DNA from 4 places in the Escherichia sp. XD33 genome. Region 4 is predicted to be linked to each of the others. Evidence: predicted binding sites of a transcription regulator. Region 4 holds the regulator's gene; each other region holds the start of a gene.
The links. The regulator PurR, encoded in region 4, represses purine synthesis genes. The targets are predictions, from matches to a motif close to CANGCAAACGTTTGCNTG.

Region 1 (6,063 bases), on a different contig from region 4:
TGGCACGTACTCAGGCTCCGCACTCTGCAACTGCACAGTTCTTCATCAACGTGGTTGATAACGACTTCCTGAACTTCTCTGGCGAAAGCCTGCAAGGTTGGGGCTACTGCGTGTTTGCTGAAGTGGTTGACGGCATGGACGTGGTAGACAAAATCAAAGGTGTTGCAACCGGTCGTAGCGGTATGCACCAGGACGTGCCAAAAGAAGACGTTATCATTGAAAGCGTGACCGTTAGCGAGTAATCGTGGCGACACTCTTTATTGCAGATCTTCATCTCTGCGTGGAAGAACCGGCGATCACCGCCGGTTTTCTGCGTTTTTTAGCGGGGGAAGCCCGCAAGGCCGACGCGCTGTATATTCTTGGCGATCTGTTTGAAGCATGGATTGGCGACGACGATCCCAACCCACTCCATCGCCAGATGGCGGCAGCGATCAAAGCGGTGTCCGATTCCGGCGTTCCCTGTTATTTCATTCATGGCAACCGTGATTTTCTGCTCGGCAAACGCTTTGCCCGTGAAAGCGGCATGACATTATTGCCGGAAGAAAAGGTGCTCGAACTTTATGGTCGCCGGGTGTTGATTATGCATGGCGACACGCTGTGCACCGATGACGCGGGTTATCAGGCTTTTCGCGCCAAAGTCCACAAACCCTGGCTGCAAATGCTATTCCTCGCTCTGCCGTTGTTTGTGCGCAAACGCATTGCCGCGCGAATGCGCGCGAACAGTAAAGAAGCCAATAGCAGTAAATCGCTGGCGATCATGGACGTTAACCAAAACGCGGTAGTCAGTGCGATGGAAAAACATCAGGTGCAATGGCTGATCCACGGGCATACCCATCGCCCGGCGGTGCATGAACTTATCGCCAATCAGCAACCTGCTTTTCGCGTGGTACTGGGTGCCTGGCATACGGAAGGTTCGATGGTGAAAGTCACGGCGGATGACGTTGAGCTAATTCATTTTCCGTTTTAAAAAACCCGCAACTTTGCTGATTTCACAGCCACGCAACCGTTTTCCTTGCTCTCTTTCCGTGCTATTCTCTGTGCCCTCTAAAGCCGAGAGTTGTGCACCACAGGAGTTTTAAGACGCATGTCTTCCCGCAATAATCCGGCGCGTGTCGCCATCGTGATGGGGTCCAAAAGCGACTGGGCTACCATGCAGTTCGCCGCCGAAATCTTCGAAATCCTGAATGTCCCGCACCACGTTGAAGTGGTTTCTGCTCACCGCACCCCCGATAAACTGTTCAGCTTCGCCGAAAGCGCCGAAGAGAACGGTTATCAGGTGATTATTGCGGGCGCAGGCGGCGCGGCGCACCTGCCAGGTATGATTGCCGCCAAAACGCTGGTGCCGGTGCTGGGCGTGCCAGTACAGAGCGCCGCACTGAGCGGTGTCGATAGCCTCTATTCTATCGTACAAATGCCGCGCGGCATTCCGGTGGGTACGCTGGCGATTGGTAAAGCTGGCGCGGCAAACGCGGCGTTACTGGCAGCACAAATTCTTGCGACTCATGATAAAGAACTGCACCAGCGTCTGAATGACTGGCGCAATGCCCAGACCGACGAAGTACTGGAAAACCCGGACCCGCGAGGTGCGGCATGAAACAGGTTTGCGTCCTCGGTAACGGGCAGTTAGGCCGTATGCTGCGTCAGGCAGGCGAACCGTTAGGCATTGCTGTCTGGCCAGTCGGGCTGGACGCTGAACCGGCGGCGGTGCCTTTTCAACAAAGCGTGATTACCGCTGAGATAGAACGCTGGCCGGAAACCGCATTAACCCGCGAGCTGGCGCGCCATCCGGCCTTTGTGAACCGCGATGTGTTCCCGATTATTGCTGACCGTCTGACTCAGAAGCAGCTTTTCGATAAGCTCCACCTGCCGACTGCACCGTGGCAGTTACTTGCCGAACGCAGCGAGTGGCCTGCGGTGTTTGATCGTTTAGGTGAGCTGGCGATTGTTAAGCGTCGCACTGGTGGCTATGACGGTCGCGGTCAATGGCGTTTACGCGCCGATGAAACCGAGCAGTTACCGGCTGAATGCTACGGCGAATGTATTGTCGAGCAGGGCATAAACTTCTCTGGTGAAGTGTCGCTGGTTGGCGCGCGCGGCTTTGATGGCAGTACCGTGTTTTATCCGCTGACGCATAACCTGCATCAGGACGGTATTTTGCGCACCAGCGTCGCTTTTCCGCAGGCCAACGCACAGCAGCAGGCGCAAGCCGAAGAGATGCTGTCGGCGATTATGCAGGAGCTGGGCTATGTGGGCGTGATGGCGATGGAGTGTTTTGTCACCCCGCAAGGTCTGCTGATCAACGAACTGGCTCCGCGTGTGCATAACAGCGGTCACTGGACACAAAACGGTGCCAGCATCAGCCAGTTTGAGCTGCATCTGCGGGCGATTACCGATCTGCCGTTACCGCAACCAGTAGTGAATAATCCGTCGGTGATGATCAATCTGATTGGTAGCGATGCGAATTATGACTGGCTGAAATTGCCGCTGGTGCATCTGCACTGGTACGACAAAGAAGTCCGTCCGGGGCGTAAAGTGGGGCATCTGAATTTGACCGACAGCGACACATCGCGTCTGACTGCGACGCTGGAAGCCTTAATCCCGCTGCTGCCGCCGGAATATGCCAGCGGCGTGATTTGGGCGCAGAGTAAGTTCGGTTAACTGGTGCTCTATTCTTGCCGGATGCGGCGTAAACGCCTTATCCGGCCTACCGATCCGGTACCCATTGTAGGCCTGATAAGATGCGTCAAGCATCGCATCAGGCATTGTGCACCAATTGCCGGATGCGGCACCGGTTGTAGGCCTGATAAGACGCGTCAAGCGTCGCATCAGGCACAAATGTCTAATGCCTACGACTACAGCGAAATACAGGTCCCCGCTTCGCCCGCCAGCGTCTCTTCAATTCGCGATAACACCCCAATCCACGCGGGTTTACCACGGCTTCTGACATAACCACTCACCGCCGTTACCTTCGGCCCCATCGAACCATCGGCTTTGGCAAATGGCGCTAACTCATCCGGTGTGGCATGGCGAATGGCGCGTTGCTGCGGCGTTCCCCAGTTTTCATATACCGCATCAGCATCAGTGAGGATCACCAGCCCATCGGCGTTAATCTGCTCAGCGAGCAACGCAGCAGCGAGATCTTTATCAATCACCGCTTCACTCCCTGCCCCATCTTCCGTCACAGGCACACCGCCGCCGCCACTGCAAATCACCACATGCCCCTCTTTGAGCAACAACTCGATGGCTTCGCTGTCGAGAATTTTACGCGGTTGCGGAGACGCCACCACCCGGCGCAAATATTTACCATCACGTTTCATCTGCCAGCCGTAAGCCGCTTCCAGTGCCTCTTGTTCTTCTGGCTGATAAACCGGACCAATAAATTTCTCTGGCTGCAAAAACGCCGGATCATCAGGCGAAACCTCAATGCGCGTCAGCACCGTCGTCACGGGCGGCATCTGCGGCTGTGCGCTCAAACTCTGCGCCAGCATATAGCCAATCATCCCCTGACTTTCTGCCACCAGCACATCCAGCGGATACGGTTCTACCTCTTTCCACGCCAGATTCTGCAATGCCAGCAGCCCCACCTGCGGCCCGTTGCCGTGAACAATCGCCAGCCGATAAGAACGGGCCAGGCGCGCCAGCGCGGGTACAGCACTGGCGATATTGCGATATTGATTTTCTGCCGTCAGCGCCTCACCGCGCTGGAGTAAGGCGTTTCCCCCAAGAGCTACAACCAGTGTTTTCATGGTTTTCCTTGTAATAATTGTTGACCAAGCCAGAACCCCAGCAGTGTATCTGCCCCTGACGTATGCCCCAGCGCCAGCAGCGAATCAATCGCAACAGCGGTACGTTTCGGGCAACTCAGAGCATGAACAAAGTGCAGGAGTGGCGAGGCGAAATATCCTTGCGCGGCATAACGTAAATAACTGACGCTCACCGCTGTGGTAACGAGTTGCAGATTGTCGGAACAGGCAAAAAACTGGCGACCGGAGCGCGCATCTAAAGCGCCATAATACCAGGCCGCCAGCAGCATTCCGCTCAGCGTGTCATCATGACTCGGCGTTAATCCGGGGCCTTTACCCAGCCAGTGCCGCCAGTCGGTCTTAACGCCATTGAGCGCGGCCTGAAAACAGTGACGAAACTGGCGTAACTCAGCAGGCAGCGGATCGCTTGCCGCCAACGCCAGTGGCCCGAAAAGCCCGGTTTCCTCCGCGCGTTGCATCCATGCAGCTGCAAGTGGTTGAGGATGCGCAGGCGGCGTAATACGCAGCAAACAATAACGCTGTGGCTGTTTAACCGTGAAACGCCTGAGGCGAATCCCTTGAGCCACAACCTGTGGTCGTTCATTGCCGCATAATCCACCGCATAACGCATCGAATTGCGCACGGCGAAGCATCCATCCTCCGGGGCCGAAACCACTACCCTGACGATGCAGCGTTAACAGTTCGCCGCTTTCCGTCATCAGGTTAATCGCCCGTCGCCACACTCCCGCTAACCGCCAGGACTGGCGATAATTCGGTGCACTACGGCTGGCAAGCAGAGGATGGATGATCGTCATTGCGCGTTCCTCAACCAATCCCCATGCTTTCAGCCAGTGCTTCCAGCGCCTGTTCAAAACACGCCAGCGGTGCCCGCACAGTGCCTGCGCCAATCTGCCCGATCCCCGCCTCTTTATGGGCGATACCGGTATTGATGAGTGGCGTAATGCCGGTTTCTACCACGCGACGAATGTCCAGTCCCAGGCACGCGCCCTGAAAATCCCAGCCTGGGATCTGCAACTGCATATTGCGCTCAAGGTAAATTTCCGCCATCTCTTCAGATACCGCTCTGGCCGCTTCCATGCCACCCGCACCGACAAAGCGCGTTACGCCAGGCGCTGCGATCATTGCCGCACCTCCGATACCAAAGGTTTCGGTAATCGCGCTATCGCCCATATCCGGGTTCGCCTGCTCCTGCGAGAAGCCGGTGAAAAACAGACCTTGCGGAGTGTTTACAGGCGCAGTAAACCAGCGTTCGCCCAGCCCGCTTACCCGAATCCCGAACATATTGCCGTTGCGGGTCATTGCCGTGACGATGCTGCCTGCGCGGATCATCGCGCCAGCATCCATCGCCGCCTTGCAGTAAGCCATCGCGAGGTTGAGGAAGAACTGATCGGTCACGCTGAGGAAATCCATCACTTCGGCGATGTGCTGTTTATCATGATCGAGGCGAGCAATTTGTGGGGCCAGCGCACGCATTAACAGTGCAGAGGAAGCAATATTGCGTTGATGGAACTCATCGCCCATCGTAATGCCCTGCGCCATCATCGCCGTGAGATCGATACCGCGCTCCATGCGCCCCAGCGCCGCGCTTAATACTGGCATTAACACATCGCGCATCCAGCGATGGCGAGTCAGGACATCTTCGCCGTAAGCGCCAAAACGCATCACTTTGCCGATACCTTCGTTGAGGTTGCAGTACGCCCGGTTGCCGTCGGTCACGTTCTCAACCACCAGCATCGGCATACTGGCAGAAGTAATACCGCCCATTGGACCGACGGCATTCACATGGTGACAAGGAATGAAGTTCACTTCCCCCTGCTCCAGTATTGCCAGCGCCTGCGCTTCATCTTTCGCCCAGCCTTCGAACAGACATGCGCCCACGCACGCCCCTTTCATGGGTCCGGTCATCTCCTGCCAGCGCATTGGCGGCCCGGCGTGAAGCAGTGTTTTGCCCTCGTTTAGTTCGCTGATAAGTGAAGAAGCCGGTTGCACATCCAGCCAGTGTGGACGAGCGCGACGAATTTGTTCGATAACCGCAGCATTGGCTTGCGCCACTGATGTAAACATGGGAACCCCTTATTGCAAACGTTCTAATAAACGAGCCAGTTTTTTATTGCCGCCGGCGACTGGCGACCATTGGTAATGCACAACCGGTTTGCTGGCGCTTTGTAGCTCCAGCGCAAAGCTGCGTAATCCGATGTTAATCACGGCGACGTTTTCCAGTAATGACGGTGTGTGTTGCTGAGTGGCAGGCGAAAGCGGACGAATCAGTGCCGCCGCCAGCAAGGTGGCTTCCGGCAGC
Region 2 (6,063 bases), on a different contig from region 4:
TACATAACCGCTATGTGGTCGATAGCTTGCGTGAGCGTGGGGCTATCTTTATTGAGCAGATTAGCGAAGTACCGGACGGCGCGATCCTGATTTTCTCCGCACACGGTGTTTCTCAGGCGGTACGTAACGAAGCAAAAAGCCGCGATTTGACGGTGTTTGATGCCACCTGTCCGCTGGTGACCAAAGTGCATATGGAAGTCGCCCGCGCCAGCCGTCGTGGCGAAGAGTCGATTCTCATCGGCCACGCCGGGCATCCGGAAGTGGAAGGTACGATGGGCCAGTACAGTAACCCGGAAGGGGGAATGTATCTGGTCGAATCGCCGGACGATGTGTGGAAACTGACGGTCAAAAACGAAGAGAAGCTCTCCTTTATGACCCAGACCACGCTGTCGGTGGATGACACGTCTGATGTGATCGACGCGCTGCGTAAACGCTTCCCGAAAATTGTCGGTCCGCGCAAAGATGACATCTGCTACGCCACGACTAACCGTCAGGAAGCGGTACGCGCCCTGGCAGAACAGGCGGAAGTTGTGTTGGTGGTCGGTTCGAAAAACTCCTCCAACTCCAACCGTCTGGCGGAGCTGGCCCAGCGTATGGGCAAACGCGCGTTTTTGATTGACGATGCGAAAGATATCCAGGAAGAGTGGGTGAAAGAGGTTAAATGCGTCGGCGTGACTGCGGGCGCATCGGCTCCGGATATTCTGGTGCAAAATGTGGTGGCACGTTTGCAGCAGCTGGGCGGTGGTGAAGCCATTCCGCTGGAAGGCCGTGAAGAAAACATTGTTTTCGAAGTGCCGAAAGAGCTGCGTGTCGATATTCGTGAAGTCGATTAAGTCATTAGCAGCCTAAGTTATGCGAAAATGCCGGTCTTGTTACCGGCATTTTTTATGGAGAAAACATGCGTTTACCTATCTTCCTCGATACTGACCCCGGCATTGACGATGCCGTCGCCATTGCCGCCGCGATTTTTGCCCCCGAACTCGACCTGCAACTGATGACCACCGTCGCGGGTAATGTCTCGGTTGAGAAAACTACCCGTAATGCCTTGCAACTGCTGCATTTCTGGAATGCGGAGATTCCGCTCGCCCAGGGAGCCGCTGTGCCGCTGGTACGCGCACCGCGTGATGCGGCATCTGTGCACGGCAAATCGGGAATGGCTGGCTACGACTTTGTTGAGCACAACCGAAAGCCGCTCGAGGTACCGGCGTTTCTGGCGATTCGGGATGCCCTGATGCGTGCACCAGAGCCTGTTACCCTGGTAGCCATCGGCCCGTTAACCAATATTGCGCTGTTACTTTCACAATGCCCGGAATGCAAACCGCATATTCGCCGTCTGGTGATCATGGGCGGTTCTGCTGGTCGCGGCAACTGTACACCAAATGCCGAGTTTAATATCGCTGCCGATCCAGAAGCGGCTGCCTGTGTCTTCCGTAGCGGCATCGAAATTGTCATGTGCGGTCTGGATGTCACCAATCAGGCAATATTAACCCCTGACTATCTCGCTACTTTACCGGAGTTGAATCGCACCGGAAAAATGCTCCACGCCCTGTTTAGCCACTACCGTAGCGGCAGTATGCAAAGCGGTCTGCGAATGCACGATCTCTGCGCCATCGCCTGGCTGGTGCGCCCGGACTTATTCACCCTCAAGCCGTGTTTTGTCGCGGTAGAAACTCAAGGCGAATTTACCTCAGGCACGACGGTGGTTGATATCGACGGTTGCCTGGGCAAACCAGCCAATGTACAGGTGGCATTGGATCTGAATGTAAAAGGCTTCCAACAGTGGGTGGCTGATTTGCTGGCTCTGGTGCCGTAACCTGTCACATGTTATCGGCATGCAGTCATTCATCGACTCATGCCTTTCACTGATATCCCTCCCTGTTTATCATTAATTTCTAATTATCAGCGTTTTTGGCTGGCGGCGTAGCGATGCGCTGGTTACTCTGAAAACGGTCTATGCAAATTAACAAAAGAGAATAGCTATGCATGATGCAAACATCCGCGTTGCCATCGCGGGAGCCGGGGGGCGTATGGGCCGCCAGTTGATTCAGGCGGCGCTGGCATTAGAAGGCGTGCAGCTGGGCGCGGCGCTGGAGCGCGAAGGATCTTCTTTACTGGGCAGCGACGCCGGTGAGCTGGCTGGTGCAGGGAAAACAGGCGTTACCGTGCAAAGCAGCCTTGATGCGATAAAAGATGATTTTGATGTGTTTATCGATTTTACCCGTCCGGAAGGTACGCTGAACCATCTCGCTTTTTGTCGCCAGCATGGCAAAGGGATGGTGATCGGCACTACGGGGTTTGACGAAGCCGGTAAACAGGCGATTCGTGACGCCGCCGCCGATATTGCGATTGTCTTTGCCGCCAATTTTAGCGTTGGCGTTAACGTCATGCTTAAGCTGCTGGAGAAAGCAGCCAAAGTGATGGGTGACTACACCGATATCGAAATTATTGAAGCACATCATAGACATAAAGTTGATGCGCCGTCAGGCACCGCACTGGCAATGGGAGAGGCGATCGCCCACGCCCTTGATAAAGATCTGAAAGATTGCGCGGTCTACAGTCGTGAAGGCCACACCGGTGAACGTGTGCCTGGCACCATTGGTTTTGCCACCGTGCGTGCAGGTGACATCGTTGGCGAACATACCGCGATGTTTGCCGATATTGGCGAGCGTCTGGAGATCACCCATAAGGCGTCCAGCCGCATGACATTTGCTAACGGCGCGGTAAGATCGGCTTTGTGGTTGAGTGGTAAGGAAAGTGGTCTTTTTGATATGCGAGATGTGCTTGATCTCAATAGTTTGTAACCACAAAATATTTGTTATGGTGCAAAAATAACACATTTAATTTATTGATTGTAAAGGGCTTTAATTTTTGGCCCTTTTATTTTTAGTGTTATGTTTTTAAATTGTCTATAAGTGCCAAAAATTACATGTTTTGTCTTCGGTTTTTGTTGTTTTAATGTAAATTTTGACCATTTGGTCCACTTTTCCCTACTCGCTTTTATTTCATGCAATCTTCTTGCTGCGCAAGCGTTTTCCAGAACAGGTTATATGATCTTTTTGCCGCTTAATGCCTGTAAAACATGCATGAGCCACAAAATAATATAAAAAATCCTGCCATTAAGTTGACTTTTAGCGCCCATATCTCCAGAATGCCGCCGTTTGCCAGAAATTCGTCGGTAAGCAGATTTGCATTGATTTACGTCATCATTGTGAATTAATATGCAAATAAAGTGAGTGAATATTCTCTGGAGGGTGTTTTGATTAAGTCAGCGCTATTGGTTCTGGAAGACGGAACCCAGTTTCACGGTCGGGCCATAGGGGCAACAGGTTCGGCGGTTGGGGAAGTCGTTTTCAATACTTCAATGACCGGTTATCAAGAAATCCTCACTGATCCTTCCTATTCTCGTCAAATCGTTACTCTTACTTATCCCCATATTGGCAATGTCGGCACCAATGACGCCGATGAAGAATCTTCTCAGGTACATGCACAAGGTCTGGTGATTCGCGACCTGCCGCTGATTGCCAGCAACTTCCGTAATACCGAAGACCTCTCTTCTTACCTGAAACGCCATAACATCGTGGCGATTGCCGATATCGATACCCGTAAGCTGACGCGTTTACTGCGCGAGAAAGGCGCACAGAATGGCTGCATTATCGCGGGCGATAACCCGGATGCGGCGCTGGCGTTAGAAAAAGCCCGCGCGTTCCCAGGTCTGAATGGCATGGATCTGGCAAAAGAAGTGACCACCGCAGAAGCCTATAGCTGGACACAAGGGAGCTGGACGTTGTCCGGTGGCCTGCCAGAAGCGAAAAAAGAAGACGAGCTGCCGTTCCACGTCGTGGCTTATGATTTTGGTGCCAAGCGCAACATCCTGCGGATGCTGGTGGATAGAGGCTGTCGCCTGACCATCGTTCCGGCGCAAACTTCTGCGGAAGATGTGCTGAAAATGAATCCAGACGGCATCTTCCTCTCCAACGGTCCTGGCGACCCGGCCCCGTGCGATTACGCCATTACCGCCATCCAGAAATTCCTCGAAACCGATATTCCGGTATTCGGCATCTGTCTCGGTCATCAGCTGCTGGCGCTGGCGAGCGGTGCGAAGACTGTCAAAATGAAATTTGGTCACCACGGCGGCAACCATCCGGTTAAAGATGTGGAGAAAAACGTGGTAATGATCACCGCCCAGAACCACGGTTTTGCGGTGGACGAAGCAATATTACCTGCAAACCTGCGTGTCACGCATAAATCCCTGTTCGACGGTACGTTACAGGGCATTCATCGCACCGATAAACCGGCATTCAGCTTCCAGGGGCACCCTGAAGCCAGCCCTGGTCCACACGACGCCGCGCCGTTGTTCGACCACTTTATCGAGTTAATTGAGCAGTACCGTAAAACCGCTAAGTAATCAGGAGTAAAAGAGCCATGCCAAAACGTACAGATATAAAAAGTATCCTGATTCTGGGTGCGGGCCCGATTGTTATCGGTCAGGCGTGTGAGTTTGACTACTCTGGCGCGCAAGCGTGTAAAGCCCTGCGTGAAGAGGGTTACCGCGTCATTCTGGTGAACTCCAACCCGGCGACCATCATGACCGACCCGGAAATGGCTGATGCAACCTACATCGAGCCGATTCACTGGGAAGTTGTACGCAAGATTATTGAAAAAGAGCGCCCGGACGCGGTGCTGCCAACGATGGGCGGTCAGACGGCGCTGAACTGCGCGCTGGAGCTGGAACGTCAGGGCGTGTTGGAAGAGTTCGGTGTCACCATGATTGGTGCCACTGCCGATGCGATTGATAAAGCAGAAGACCGCCGTCGTTTCGACGTAGCGATGAAGAAAATTGGTCTGGAAACCGCGCGTTCCGGTATCGCACACACGATGGAAGAAGCGCTGGCGGTTGCCGCTGACGTGGGCTTCCCGTGCATTATTCGCCCATCCTTTACCATGGGCGGTAGCGGCGGCGGTATCGCTTATAACCGTGAAGAGTTTGAAGAAATTTGCGCCCGCGGTCTGGATCTCTCTCCGACCAAAGAGTTGCTGATTGATGAGTCGCTGATCGGCTGGAAAGAGTACGAGATGGAAGTGGTGCGTGATAAAAACGACAACTGCATCATCGTCTGCTCTATCGAAAACTTCGATGCGATGGGCATCCACACCGGTGACTCCATCACTGTCGCGCCAGCCCAAACGCTGACCGACAAAGAATATCAAATCATGCGTAACGCCTCGATGGCGGTGCTGCGTGAAATCGGCGTTGAAACCGGTGGTTCCAACGTTCAGTTTGCGGTGAACCCGAAAAACGGTCGTCTGATTGTTATCGAAATGAACCCACGCGTGTCCCGTTCTTCGGCGCTGGCGTCGAAAGCGACCGGTTTCCCGATTGCTAAAGTGGCGGCGAAACTGGCGGTGGGTTACACCCTCGACGAACTGATGAACGACATCACTGGCGGACGTACTCCGGCCTCCTTCGAGCCGTCCATCGACTATGTGGTTACTAAAATTCCTCGCTTCAACTTCGAAAAATTCGCCGGTGCTAACGACCGTCTGACCACTCAGATGAAATCGGTTGGCGAAGTGATGGCGATTGGTCGCACGCAGCAGGAATCCCTGCAAAAAGCGCTGCGCGGCCTGGAAGTCGGTGCGACTGGATTCGACCCGAAAGTGAGCCTGGATGACCCGGAAGCGTTAACCAAAATCCGTCGCGAACTGAAAGACGCAGGCGCAGATCGTATCTGGTACATCGCCGATGCGTTCCGTGCGGGCCTGTCTGTGGACGGCGTCTTCAACCTGACCAATATTGACCGCTGGTTCCTGGTACAGATTGAAGAACTGGTGCGTCTGGAAGAGAAAGTAGCGGAAGTGGGCATCACTGGCCTGAACGCTGAATTCCTGCGCCAGCTGAAACGCAAAGGCTTTGCCGATGCGCGTCTGGCAAAACTGGCGGGCGTGCGCGAAGCGGAAATCCGCAAGCTGCGCGACCAGTATGACCTGCACCCGGTTTATAAGCGCGTGGATACCTGTGCGGCAGAGTTCGCCACCGACACCGCTTACATGTACTCCACTTAT
Region 3 (6,063 bases), on a different contig from region 4:
GGAGTCACGTGAAGCTATACATTTACGATCACTGCCCTTACTGCCTCAAAGCCCGCATGATTTTCGGCCTGAAAAATATCCCCGTCGAATTACATGTTCTGCTCAACGACGACGCAGAAACACCCACCCGGATGGTCGGTCAAAAACAGGTTCCCATTCTGCAAAAAGATGACAGCCGCTATATGCCAGAAAGCATGGATATCGTTCACTATGTCGATAAACTCGACGGCAAACCGTTACTGACCGGCAAACGTTCCCCTGCCATTGAAGAGTGGCTGCGCAAAGTCAATGGCTACGCCAACAAACTGCTGTTGCCGCGTTTTGCCAAATCGGCATTTGATGAGTTTTCTACTCCCGCCGCGCGCAAATATTTCGTCGACAAGAAAGAGGCCAGCGCGGGTAATTTTGCCGACCTGCTGGCCCACTCTGACGGTCTGATTAAGAATATCAGCGATGATTTGCGTGCGCTGGACAAACTGATCGTCAAACCGAACGCCGTGAATGGCGAACTTTCGGAAGATGATATTCAGCTATTTCCGCTACTGCGTAATCTGACGCTGGTAGCCGGAATCAACTGGCCAAGCCGCGTTGCTGATTACCGCGATAATATGGCGAAACAGACACAAATCAATTTGTTATCATCAATGGCGATTTAATCCTGACCCGCCGCGGCAGCCTGTATTCGCGGGTTGCCGCCGTTTTCAGTTTTTTCTGCTGGCGAGTTTATCGCTGGTGACACATGCTGCGTTGTGTCAGGATATTGACGCAGATTTCATGTCGAGGACTACCATGAACAAGTTTTTATTTGCCGCTGCATTGATCGTCAGTGGCCTGCTCGTTGGCTGTAATCAACTCACCCAATACACCATCACCGAACAAGAAATTAACCAGTCGCTTGCGAAACATAATAATTTCTCAAAAGATATCGGTTTACCCGGCGTGGCTGACGCCCATATTGTTCTGACAAACTTGACCAGCCAAATTGGTCGCGAAGAGCCGAATAAGGTTACCCTAACCGGAGACGCCAATCTGGACATGAACTCCCTGTTCGGTAGTCAGAAAGCGACCATGAAACTGAAGCTGAAAGCGCTGCCCGTGTTTGATAAAGAAAAAGGTGCGATCTTCCTGAAAGAGATGGAAGTGGTCGATGCGACGGTACAACCGGAAAAAATGCAAACGGTGATGCAAACGTTGCTTCCCTATTTGAACCAGGCATTACGCAATTACTTTAACCAGCAACCTGCTTACGTCCTGCGCGAAGATGGCAGTCAGGGCGAAGCAATGGCGAAAAAACTGGCGAAAGGCATTGAAGTGAAGCCAGGCGAAATTGTCATTCCGTTTACGGATTAATGACGAGGGCGCATTCGCGCCCTTTATTTTTCGTGCAAAGGAAAACGTTTCCGCTTATCCTTTGTGTCCGGCAAAAACATCCCTTCAGCCGGAGCATAGAGATTAATGACTGCACCATCCCAGGTATTAAAGATCCGCCGCCCAGACGACTGGCACCTTCACCTCCGCGATGGCGACATGTTAAAAACTGTCGTGCCGTATACCAGCGAAATTTATGGACGGGCTATCGTAATGCCCAATCTGGCTCCGCCCGTGACCACCGTTGAGGCTGCCGTGGCGTATCGCCAGCGTATTCTTGATGCCGTACCTGCCGGGCACGATTTCACCCCATTGATGACCTGTTATTTAACAGATTCGCTGGATCCTAATGAGCTGGAGCGCGGATTTAACGAAGGCGTGTTCACCGCTGCAAAACTTTACCCGGCAAACGCAACCACTAACTCCAGCCACGGCGTTACGTCAGTTGACGCAATCATGCCGGTACTTGAGCGCATGGAAAAAATCGGTATGCCGCTACTGGTGCATGGTGAAGTGACACATGCAGATATCGACATTTTTGATCGTGAAGCGCGCTTTATAGAAAGCGTGATGGAACCGCTGCGCCAGCGCCTGACTGCACTGAAAGTCGTTTTTGAACACATCACCACCAAAGACGCAGCCGACTATGTCCGTGACGGAAATGAACGGCTGGCTGCCACCATCACTCCGCAGCATCTGATGTTTAACCGCAACCATATGCTGGTTGGTGGCGTGCGTCCGCACCTGTATTGTTTACCCATCCTCAAACGCAATATTCACCAACAGGCATTGCGTGAACTGGTCGCCAGCGGTTTTAATCGAGTATTCCTCGGTACGGATTCTGCGCCACATGCACGTCATCGCAAAGAGAGCAGTTGCGGCTGCGCGGGCTGCTTCAACGCCCCAACCGCGCTGGGCAGTTACGCTACCGTCTTTGAAGAGATGAATGCTCTGCAGCACTTTGAAGCATTCTGTTCTGTAAACGGCCCGCAGTTCTATGGCTTGCCGGTCAACGACACATTCATCGAACTGGTACGTGAAGAGCAACAGGTTGCTGAAAGCATCGCACTGACTGATGACACCCTGGTGCCATTCCTCGCCGGGGAAACGGTACGCTGGTCCGTTAAACAATAAAAATCGTAGCTTCCTGTTGTCATTAGGTTATTTTACCTGTATAAATAACCAGTATATTCAACAGGGGGCTATTATGCGAATTGAAGTCACCATAGCGAAAACTTCTCCATTGCCAGCTGGGGCTATTGACGCCCTGGCTGGCGAACTTTCCCGCCGTATTCAGTATGCGTTTCCTGATAATGAAGGCCACGTATCGGTACGTTATGCCGCAGCGAATAATTTATCGGTTATTGGCGCAACAAAAGAAGATAAACAGCGCATTAGCGAAATTCTCCAGGAAACGTGGGAAAGCGCCGATGACTGGTTTGTCAGCGAATAATATGCAGTGATTTTTGTTTTTGCCGGGTCGCCCCGGCTTTTTTATTTTACTTACGAATTTTGAGTACAAAATTTCTACACTTCCTCAAAATAATTGCACAATATGCTAAAAAAATATGAATGACATGCTGTTTTATTGTTCATATAAATCTTAAAAGCAGAAATTTATCTGTTCCCCCCTTTAAAAATTCGGTGAATACCCTTACTTATTGGTATACTGAAGTTGCTTCAGATAAAAACGCATTGAACCTCGAATAACGTTGTCTAGTAACACGAATTAGGGGGCCATGATGGAAAAAAATAATGAAGTCATTCAGACTCATCCGCTCGTAGGGTGGGACATCAGCACCGTTGATAGCTATGATGCGCTGATGTTGCGTTTGCACTACCAGACCCCAAATAAGTCCGAGCAGGAAGGGACTGAAGTTGGTCAGACGCTCTGGTTAACCACTGATGTTGCCAGACAATTTATTTCGATATTAGAAGCAGGAATCGCCAAAATTGAATCCGGTGATTTCCCGGTAAACGAGTATCGGCGTCATTAACATGACATGACCATCCACCCAAAAGGCACCTCACCGGTGCCTTTACCATTTCTGGGTTGTATATCTGCATTCAGTTAATTACTCTGCTTAAACCATGAGAGCAGAGAGAAAAAAATGAAATACGATCTCATCATTATTGGCAGCGGTTCCGTAGGCGCTGCCGCCGGGTATTATGCAACCCGCGCCGGTTTAAACGTGCTAATGACCGACGCCCATATGCCACCGCATCAACACGGCAGCCACCACGGCGATACGCGATTAATTCGCCATGCTTATGGTGAAGGCGAAAAGTATGTCCCACTGGTACTCCGCGCGCAAACACTGTGGGATGAGCTCTCCCGCCACAACGAAGATGATCCCATTTTTGTACGCTCTGGTGTCATTAACCTCGGCCCGGCTGACTCCGCATTTCTCGCCAACGTCGCCCACAGCGCCGAACAGTGGCAACTCAACGTCGAAAAGCTCGACGCGCAAGGGATTATGGCCCGCTGGCCAGAAATACGCGTCCCGGACAACTACATCGGCTTATTTGAGACTGATTCCGGTTTTTTGCGCAGCGAACTGGCGATTAAAACCTGGATCCAACTGGCGAAGGAAGCGGGCTGTGCGCAGCTGTTCAACTGCCCGGTCACCGCAATTCGTCATGACGATGATGGCGTAACTATTGAAACGGCTGACGGAGAGTATCAGGCGAAAAAAGCGATTGTCTGCGCGGGAACATGGGTAAAAGACCTGCTCCCGGAGCTGCCTGTCCAGCCCGTACGCAAAGTATTTGCCTGGTATCAGGCCGATGGTCGCTATAGCGTGAAGAATAAATTCCCGGCGTTTACCGGTGAACTGCCCAATGGCGATCAATATTATGGTTTTCCGGCAGAAAACGACGCGTTGAAGATTGGCAAACATAACGGAGGCCAGGTTATCCATTCAGCGGATGAACGTGTTCCGTTTGCGGAAGTGGTCAGCGATGGTTCGGAAGCCTTCCCGTTCTTGCGCAATGTCTTGCCGGGTATCGGTTGCTGCCTGTACGGCGCTGCCTGCACCTATGATAATTCGCCTGACGAAGATTTTATTATCGATACCCTACCCGGTCACGATAATACACTGCTCATTACCGGCCTGAGCGGGCACGGTTTTAAATTTGCGTCTGTTTTAGGGGAAATAGCTGCCGATTTTGCGCAAGACAAAAAAAGCGATTTTGATTTAACGCCATTCAGGCTTTCCCGCTTCCAATAATCATCATTACGGCCTCCAGAATGAGGCCGTTTTTACAGGAGTATTTAATGCGTCGGCTGTTGCACTATCTCATCAATAATATTCGCGAGCATCTGATGCTTTATCTTTTTCTCTGGGGATTGTTGGCAATTATGGATCTGATCTATGTGTTTTATTTTTAGTTTTCCGCACTGACATAAACTGACAAATATTTAATCTCCCTTTCATTTAGCGTGAAAAATTGAATGAGATTATTCCTGCTTCTACAGCACTCACCAGACATCTCTGATGCTGAACCCACTAAACTTATGAAGATTCTTTCATTATTAATTCAAAATTATTGAAATAAAAATAAATATCATTCAATTTGTTATTTTTGTGTTGCAATTCATTCTCCGACACGCCATTTTCTTTCTCTCGCAAATTCGTTTTGGATGCACTTATGTCATTCACAAATACCCCTGAACGCTATGGTGTTATATCTGCGGCCTTCCATTGGCTAAGCGCAATTATTGTCTACGGCATGTTTGCTTTAGGTCTGTGGATGGTCACGCTCAGTTATTACGATGGCTGGTATCACAAAGCACCCGAACTGCATAAAAGCATCGGTATTTTGTTAATGATGGGGCTGGTTATTCGCGTTCTGTGGCGTGTCATATCTCCACCGCCGGGTCCGCTGCCGAGTTATTCGCCCATGACTCGTCTTGCCGCAAGAGCTGGACATCTCGCATTGTACCTATTGCTTTTCGCCATCGGCATCAGCGGCTATCTGATCTCAACTGCCGATGGTAAACCGATCAGCGTTTTTGGCTGGTTTGACGTCCCCGCGACCCTTGCCGACGCTGGCGCACAGGCAGACTTTGCCGGTGCCCTGCATTTTTGGCTCGCGTGGAGCGTCGTAGTACTGTCCGTTATGCACGGATTTATGGCCCTGAAGCATCATTTCATCGATAAAGACGACACTCTGAAGCGCATGCTGGGAAAGTCGTCATCTGACTATGGAGTATAAAAAATGAAAAAAAGCCTGCTTGGTTTAACCTTCGCGTCCCTGATGTTCTCTGCCGGTTCAGCGGTTGCCGCCGATTACAAAATTGACAAAGAAGGTCAGCACGCCTTTGTTAATTTCCGCATCCAGCACCTTGGCTATAGCTGGTTATACGGCACCTTTAAAGATTTCGACGGTACTTTTACCTTTGACGAAAAAAATCCGGCTGCCGATAAAGTGAATGTGACAATTAACACCACCAGCGTCGATACTAATCACGCCGAACGCGATAAACATCTTCGCAGTGCAGATTTCCTCAATACCGCAAAATATCCACAGGCAACATTCACCTCCACCAGCGTGAAGAAAGACGGTGACGAACTGGATATTACCGGCGATCTGACGCTGAATGGCGTAACCAAACCCGTCACGCTGGAAGCGAAATTAATTGGTCAGGGCGACGACCCATGGGGTGGTAAACGTGCAGGCTTCGAGGCCGAA
Region 4 (6,063 bases):
AACCTGATTAAAGGTACCGCGTTTGAAGGTAAATCACTGGAAGAGATTATTCGCAGCTCTGAAGGTGGCGTATTCAACAACGCAGCTCAGGTCTGGAACCATACTTTCTACTGGAACTGCCTGGCACCGAACGCCGGTGGCGAACCGACTGGAAAAGTCGCTGAAGCTATCGCCGCATCTTTTGGCAGCTTTGCCGATTTCAAAGCGCAGTTTACTGATGCAGCGATCAAAAACTTTGGTTCTGGCTGGACCTGGCTGGTGAAAAACAGCGATGGTAAACTGGCTATCGTTTCAACCTCTAACGCGGGTACTCCGCTGACCACCGATGCGACTCCGCTGCTGACCGTTGATGTCTGGGAACACGCTTATTACATCGACTATCGCAATGCACGTCCTGGCTATCTGGAGCACTTCTGGGCGCTGGTGAACTGGGAATTCGTAGCGAAAAATCTCGCTGCATAATAACTGATGGCAAATGCAGCATTGCCTGAAGCGCTACGCTTATCAGGCCTACGCGGATCATCGATGTAGGTCGGATAAGGCACTCGCCGCATCCGACAAGCGCTGCATGATACGACGCCTAACGCGTCTTTTCATGTCAACGCGGATGAGTCGTTAACACCGCATCCGGCAAGATAAATCGCACGTTGTCAGCAACTGTAACGCAGAAGGTTATCCTTCTGCGTTTTTGTTTAATTAGCTGTTAGCAACGCAAACTGTTTCAGGTTGTTTTCTGGCTGACATAAACACCAGCAATAATGCCAGTCCCGCGACAATCGCTCCCATCACTGGCACAAAGCTGTATCCCAGCCCAGCGGAAATTACCGCACCACCAGCAGCTGCTCCCAGCGCATTTCCAAGATTAAAGGCACCAATATTGACTGATGAAGACAGACCCGGCGCTTCACTGGCGACACGCATCACGCGCATCTGTAACGGCGGTACGACCGCAAAGGTTGCTGCGCCCCACACCACCATGCTAATAGCTGCGCCGAACTCATTGCGGGCCAGGAACGGGATTGCCAGCATAATCACCATCAGCAGCAACAAAAAGCCTTTCAACGTGCCGTTAACTGAACGATCTGCCAGTTTGCCGCCGAGATAGTTACCGATAGAGAATCCGACACCAATCAGCACCAGCATTGCCGTGACGAACACCGGTGTTGCGTGGGTAATACTTTGCAGTACCGGAGAGATATAGGTGTAGAGAGTAAACATTGCACCAGCTCCCAGTACCGTCGTCAGCAATGCAGACAGCACCTGCGGACGCATTAATACCGCCAGCTCTTTTTTCACTTCAGGTCGTGCCCCTGCACCACCTTTAGGTAATGAGAAGAACAGACTTACCATTGAAATCACTCCCAGCCCCGCCGTTGCCAGAAATGACATCCGCCAGCCGATGGTTTCACCCAACCAGGTCGCCGCCGGCACGCCACCGATATTTGCCAGGGTTAACCCCATAAACATAGTGGCAACTGCGCTGGCCTGTTTATGTTTTGGCACCACGCTTGCGGCCACGACTGAACCCAAACCAAAAAATGCTCCGTGATTCAGGCTGGTCAAAATGCGTGAAAGCATCAGGGTCATATAATCCGGCGCGATGGCGGAAAGAACGTTGCCTAGCGTGAAAATTGCCATCAGGAAAATCAACGCACTGCGGCGGGCACGATGAGAAAGTAGAAGCGTCATCAGCGGCGCGCCCACCATTACGCCAACTGCATAGGCACTGATTAACATTCCGGCAGCGGGAATCGAGACATCCACACCGCGCGCAATGACGGGCAACAAGCCCATTGGCGAGAACTCCGTTGTCCCGATACCAAACGCGCCAATCGCCAGCGCCAGCAACGGATAGTTAATTTTCATGCCTTATCTCCACCTCTTCGCGTCATTACGCGATATTCATTAAAGTGGCGAAAGCATGACAGCAATCACAAAAAAATGAAAATAACAAAAAGAGAAAACACTTTTGCCATTTTGCTAACAAACAGGAAGGAGATGCGAGGGAGAACGCGCTCCCTCGAGAGGAAATCAGTGCAGCGCGGCAGTCAAACCCACGGCTACGATCAAACCGAGGACGATAATCGTTGTTACCAGTGAAAATTTAAGGTCGGTGCTCATCAAGTTTTCTCCTTTTTTATTACCACACAAAAAGTGATATTACGCATTTTTACACACTGTGATGAAAAAATCTCCCGTCATTTATAATGATAAGTGTTTTTACCACTTCCCCTTTTCGTCAAGATCGGCCAAAATTCCACGCTTACACTATTTGCGTACTGGCCATTGACCCCTTCCTGACGCTCCGTGTCGTTTTTCCGGCGTACCGCAACACTTTTGTTGTGCGTAAGGTGTGTAAAGGCAAACGTTTACCTTGCGATTTTGCAGGAGCTGAAGTTAGGGTCTGGAGTGAAATGGAATGGCAACAATAAAAGATGTAGCGAAACGAGCAAACGTTTCCACTACAACTGTGTCACACGTGATCAACAAAACACGTTTCGTCGCTGAAGAAACGCGCAACGCCGTGTGGGCAGCGATTAAAGAATTACACTACTCCCCTAGCGCGGTGGCGCGTAGCCTGAAGGTTAACCACACCAAGTCTATCGGTTTGCTGGCGACCAGCAGCGAAGCGGCCTATTTTGCCGAGATCATTGAAGCGGTTGAAAAAAATTGCTTCCAGAAAGGTTACACCCTGATTCTGGGTAATGCGTGGAACAATCTTGAGAAACAGCGGGCTTATCTGTCGATGATGGCGCAAAAACGCGTCGATGGTCTGCTGGTGATGTGTTCTGAGTACCCAGAGCCGTTGCTGGCGATGCTGGAAGAGTATCGCCATATCCCAATGGTGGTGATGGACTGGGGTGAAGCAAAAGCTGACTTCACCGATGCGGTCATTGATAACGCGTTCGAAGGCGGCTACATGGCCGGGCGTTATCTGATTGAACGCGGTCACCGCGAAATCGGCGTTATCCCCGGCCCGCTGGAACGTAACACTGGCGCAGGCCGCCTTGCCGGTTTTATGAAGGCGATGGAAGAAGCAATGATCAAGGTGCCGGAAAGCTGGATTGTGCAGGGTGATTTTGAACCTGAATCCGGTTATCGCGCCATGCAGCAAATCCTGTCGCAGCCGCATCGCCCTACTGCCGTCTTCTGTGGTGGCGATATCATGGCAATGGGCGCACTTTGTGCTGCTGATGAAATGGGCCTGCGCGTCCCGCAGGATGTTTCGCTGATCGGTTATGATAACGTGCGCAACGCCCGCTATTTTACGCCGGCGCTGACCACGATCCATCAGCCAAAAGACTCGCTGGGTGAAACAGCGTTCAACATGCTGTTGGATCGTATCGTCAACAAACGTGAAGAACCGCAGTCCATTGAAGTGCATCCGCGCTTGATTGAACGCCGCTCCGTGGCTGACGGCCCGTTCCGCGACTATCGTCGTTAATCACCCGTTGCGGGAGTCTCTTCCGGCTCCCGCAGCCACTCCTTATTCAGCGTCTCACTATCGCCGAGATACTCAAGCAACCAGGTTAACGCAGGCGACATATCATTTTGCTGCCATGTCAGACAACATGCCGAATCCGGAAAGGGGTTTTCCAGTTCTAATGCTACCCACTTCCCCTCATTAAGCCACGGTTTGGCGAAATGTGTTGGCACCATCCCTATGCATAATCCTGCCGAGATACAGGTTGCCGATGATTCCCAGTCAGGCACGACAAGTCTTTTTTGGTTATCCAGCAACCAGGTAATACGCTTAGGTAGCGTTCGCGAGGTGTCTTCGCGCACCAACGACGGCCAGTTGCGCAACGTATCATCGCTGAATGGGCCATCCATCAACGCCAGCGGGTGGTGGCTGGCAACAACGCAACTCCAGCTTAGCATCCCCATATCCCGGAAGGCATAACGACCGCCTACCGGAATCGCGCGTGTTGCGCCAATCGCCAGTTCCACGCGCCCGTCGGAAAGCGCATCCCAGACACCGTTGAACACTTCCTGAAAGACAAGAAGTTCGACATCATCAAAATGGCGATAAAAATCAACGATCATCTGCCGTGTACGTTCTGGCCTGACAATATTATCCACTGCGATAGCTAACTGACCGCGCCAGCCGTTCGCTATCTGCTGACATTGCTGGCGGGTGATCTGCATTTTTTTGACAACAGAGCGCCCTTCTTTGAGAAACCACGCTCCAGCAGCGGTCAGCTCCACATCACGGTGCCGTCGTTCAAAGAGCGGCACCGCCAGCCACTCTTCCAGCTGACGCACGGTATAGCTGACCGCAGAAGGAACGCGATGCAGCTCCTGTGCCGCAGCGCTAAAACTACCATTACGCGCTACCGCATCAACAACTTCGAGTGAATATTCTGACCACATAGTCTGCCTACAAAATTTTTGAAACCAGTCATCAAATATTACCGTTTCACAACACTAATTTCACTCCCTACACTTTGCGGCGGTGTTTAATTGAGAGATTTAGAGAATATACATGCAACCTGGGAAAAGATTTTTAGTCTGGCTGGCGGGTTTGAGCGTACTCGGTTTTCTGGCAACCGATATGTATCTGCCTGCTTTCGCCGCCATACAGGCCGACCTGCAAACGCCTGCGTCTGCTGTCAGTGCCAGCCTTAGTCTGTTCCTTGCCGGTTTTGCCGCAGCCCAGCTTCTGTGGGGGCCACTCTCCGACCGTTATGGTCGTAAACCGGTGTTATTAATCGGCCTGACAATTTTTGCGTTAGGTAGTCTGGGGATGCTGTGGGTAGAAAACGCCGCTACGCTGCTGGTATTGCGTTTTGTACAGGCTGTGGGGGTCTGCGCCGCGGCGGTTATCTGGCAAGCGTTAGTGACGGATTATTATCCTTCACAGAAAGTCAACCGTATTTTTGCGACCATCATGCCGCTGGTGGGTCTGTCTCCGGCACTTGCTCCCCTGTTAGGAAGCTGGCTGCTGGTCCATTTTTCCTGGCAGGCGATTTTCGCCACCCTGTTTGCCATTACCGTGGTGCTGATTCTGCCTATTTTCTGGCTCAAACCCACGACGAAGGCCCGTAACAATAGTCAGGATGGTCTGACCTTTACCGACCTGCTACGTTCTAAAACCTATCGCGGCAACGTGCTGATATATGCGGCCTGTTCAGCCAGTTTTTTTGCATGGCTGACCGGTTCACCGTTCATCCTTAGTGAAATGGGCTACAGCCCGGCAGTTATTGGTTTAAGTTATGTCCCGCAAACTATCGCGTTTCTGATTGGTGGTTATGGCTGTCGCGCCGCACTGCAGAAATGGCAAGGCAAGCAGTTATTACCGTGGTTGCTGGTGCTGTTTGCTGTCAGCGTCATTGCGACCTGGGCTGCAGGCTTCATTAGCCATGTGTCGCTGGTCGAAATCCTGATCCCATTCTGTGTGATGGCGATTGCCAATGGCGCGATCTACCCTATTGTTGTCGCCCAGGCGCTGCGTCCCTTCCCACACGCAACTGGTCGCGCCGCAGCTTTGCAGAACACTCTACAACTGGGTCTGTGCTTCCTCGCAAGTCTGGTAGTTTCCTGGCTGATCAGTATCAGCACGCCATTGCTCACCACCACCAGCGTGATGTTATCAACAGTAGTGCTGGTCGCGCTGGGTTACATGATGCAACGTTGTGAAGAAGTTGGCTGCCAGAATCATGGCAATGCCGAAGTCGCTCATAGCGAATCACACTGATCTATATCGATATACTTATACTTAGGCTGCTAACAAAATTTTGTTGTATGATTGAAATTAGCGGCCTATACTAATTTCGAGTTGTTAAAGCTACTATAAATATTATGTTTTTACGGGGACAGGATCGCTCCCGACTCACTATGGATGGTCATTTCGGCAAGGGTTCCTCCTTTCCCTCTGTTCTACGTCGGATTATAGACTCGCGGTTTTTTCTGCGAGATTTCTCACAAAGCCCAAAAAGCGTCTACGCTGTTTTAAGGTTCTGATCACCGACCAGTGATGGAGAAACTATGAGTTCATCGTGTATAGAAGAAGTCAGCGTACCGGATGACAACTGGTACCGTATCGCCAACGAATTACTTAGC

Region 1: a site for PurR is predicted at 997-1,014, ahead of purE (5-(carboxyamino)imidazole ribonucleotide mutase). Genes of this name have one in related genera too.
Region 2: a site for PurR is predicted at 3,020-3,037, ahead of carA (glutamine-hydrolyzing carbamoyl-phosphate synthase small subunit). Genes of this name have one in related genera too.
Region 3: a site for PurR is predicted at 1,388-1,405, ahead of pyrC (dihydroorotase). Genes of this name have one in related genera too.

The regions. Positions count from the first base shown of each region.
Region 1 covers NZ_JAENDM010000048.1:20,992-27,054, forward strand. Annotated here, with positions in the region: gene ppiB (peptidylprolyl isomerase B) at 1-242, shown strand, start outside; gene lpxH (UDP-2,3-diacylglucosamine diphosphatase) at 245-967, shown strand; gene purE (5-(carboxyamino)imidazole ribonucleotide mutase) at 1,085-1,594, shown strand; gene purK (5-(carboxyamino)imidazole ribonucleotide synthase) at 1,591-2,658, shown strand; gene K0778_RS20340 (carbamate kinase) at 2,853-3,746, opposite strand; gene K0778_RS20345 (DUF2877 domain-containing protein) at 3,743-4,558, opposite strand; gene K0778_RS20350 (DUF1116 domain-containing protein) at 4,569-5,828, opposite strand; gene K0778_RS20355 (acyl-CoA synthetase FdrA) at 5,838-6,063, opposite strand, start outside.
Region 2 covers NZ_JAENDM010000058.1:12,703-18,765, forward strand. Annotated here, with positions in the region: gene ispH (4-hydroxy-3-methylbut-2-enyl diphosphate reductase) at 1-833, shown strand, start outside; gene rihC (ribonucleoside hydrolase RihC) at 899-1,813, shown strand; gene dapB (4-hydroxy-tetrahydrodipicolinate reductase) at 1,980-2,801, shown strand; gene carA (glutamine-hydrolyzing carbamoyl-phosphate synthase small subunit) at 3,257-4,405, shown strand; gene carB (carbamoyl-phosphate synthase large subunit) at 4,423-6,063, shown strand, end outside.
Region 3 covers NZ_JAENDM010000001.1:12,489-18,551, reverse strand. Annotated here, with positions in the region: gene grxB (glutaredoxin 2) at 9-656, shown strand; gene K0778_RS00100 (lipoprotein) at 790-1,350, shown strand; gene pyrC (dihydroorotase) at 1,456-2,502, shown strand; gene dinI (DNA damage-inducible protein I) at 2,576-2,821, shown strand; gene bssS (biofilm formation regulator BssS) at 3,111-3,365, shown strand; gene solA (N-methyl-L-tryptophan oxidase) at 3,480-4,598, shown strand; gene K0778_RS00075 (YceO family protein) at 4,646-4,759, shown strand; gene K0778_RS00070 (cytochrome b) at 5,020-5,586, shown strand; gene K0778_RS00065 (YceI family protein) at 5,590-6,063, shown strand, end outside.
Region 4 covers NZ_JAENDM010000002.1:103,615-109,677, reverse strand. Annotated here, with positions in the region: gene sodB (superoxide dismutase [Fe]) at 1-462, shown strand, start outside; gene K0778_RS02040 (MFS transporter) at 697-1,866, opposite strand; gene cydH (cytochrome bd-I accessory subunit CydH) at 2,032-2,121, opposite strand; gene purR (HTH-type transcriptional repressor PurR) at 2,420-3,445, shown strand; gene punR (DNA-binding transcriptional activator PunR) at 3,442-4,374, opposite strand; gene punC (purine nucleoside transporter PunC) at 4,487-5,698, shown strand; gene cfa (cyclopropane fatty acyl phospholipid synthase) at 5,989-6,063, shown strand, end outside.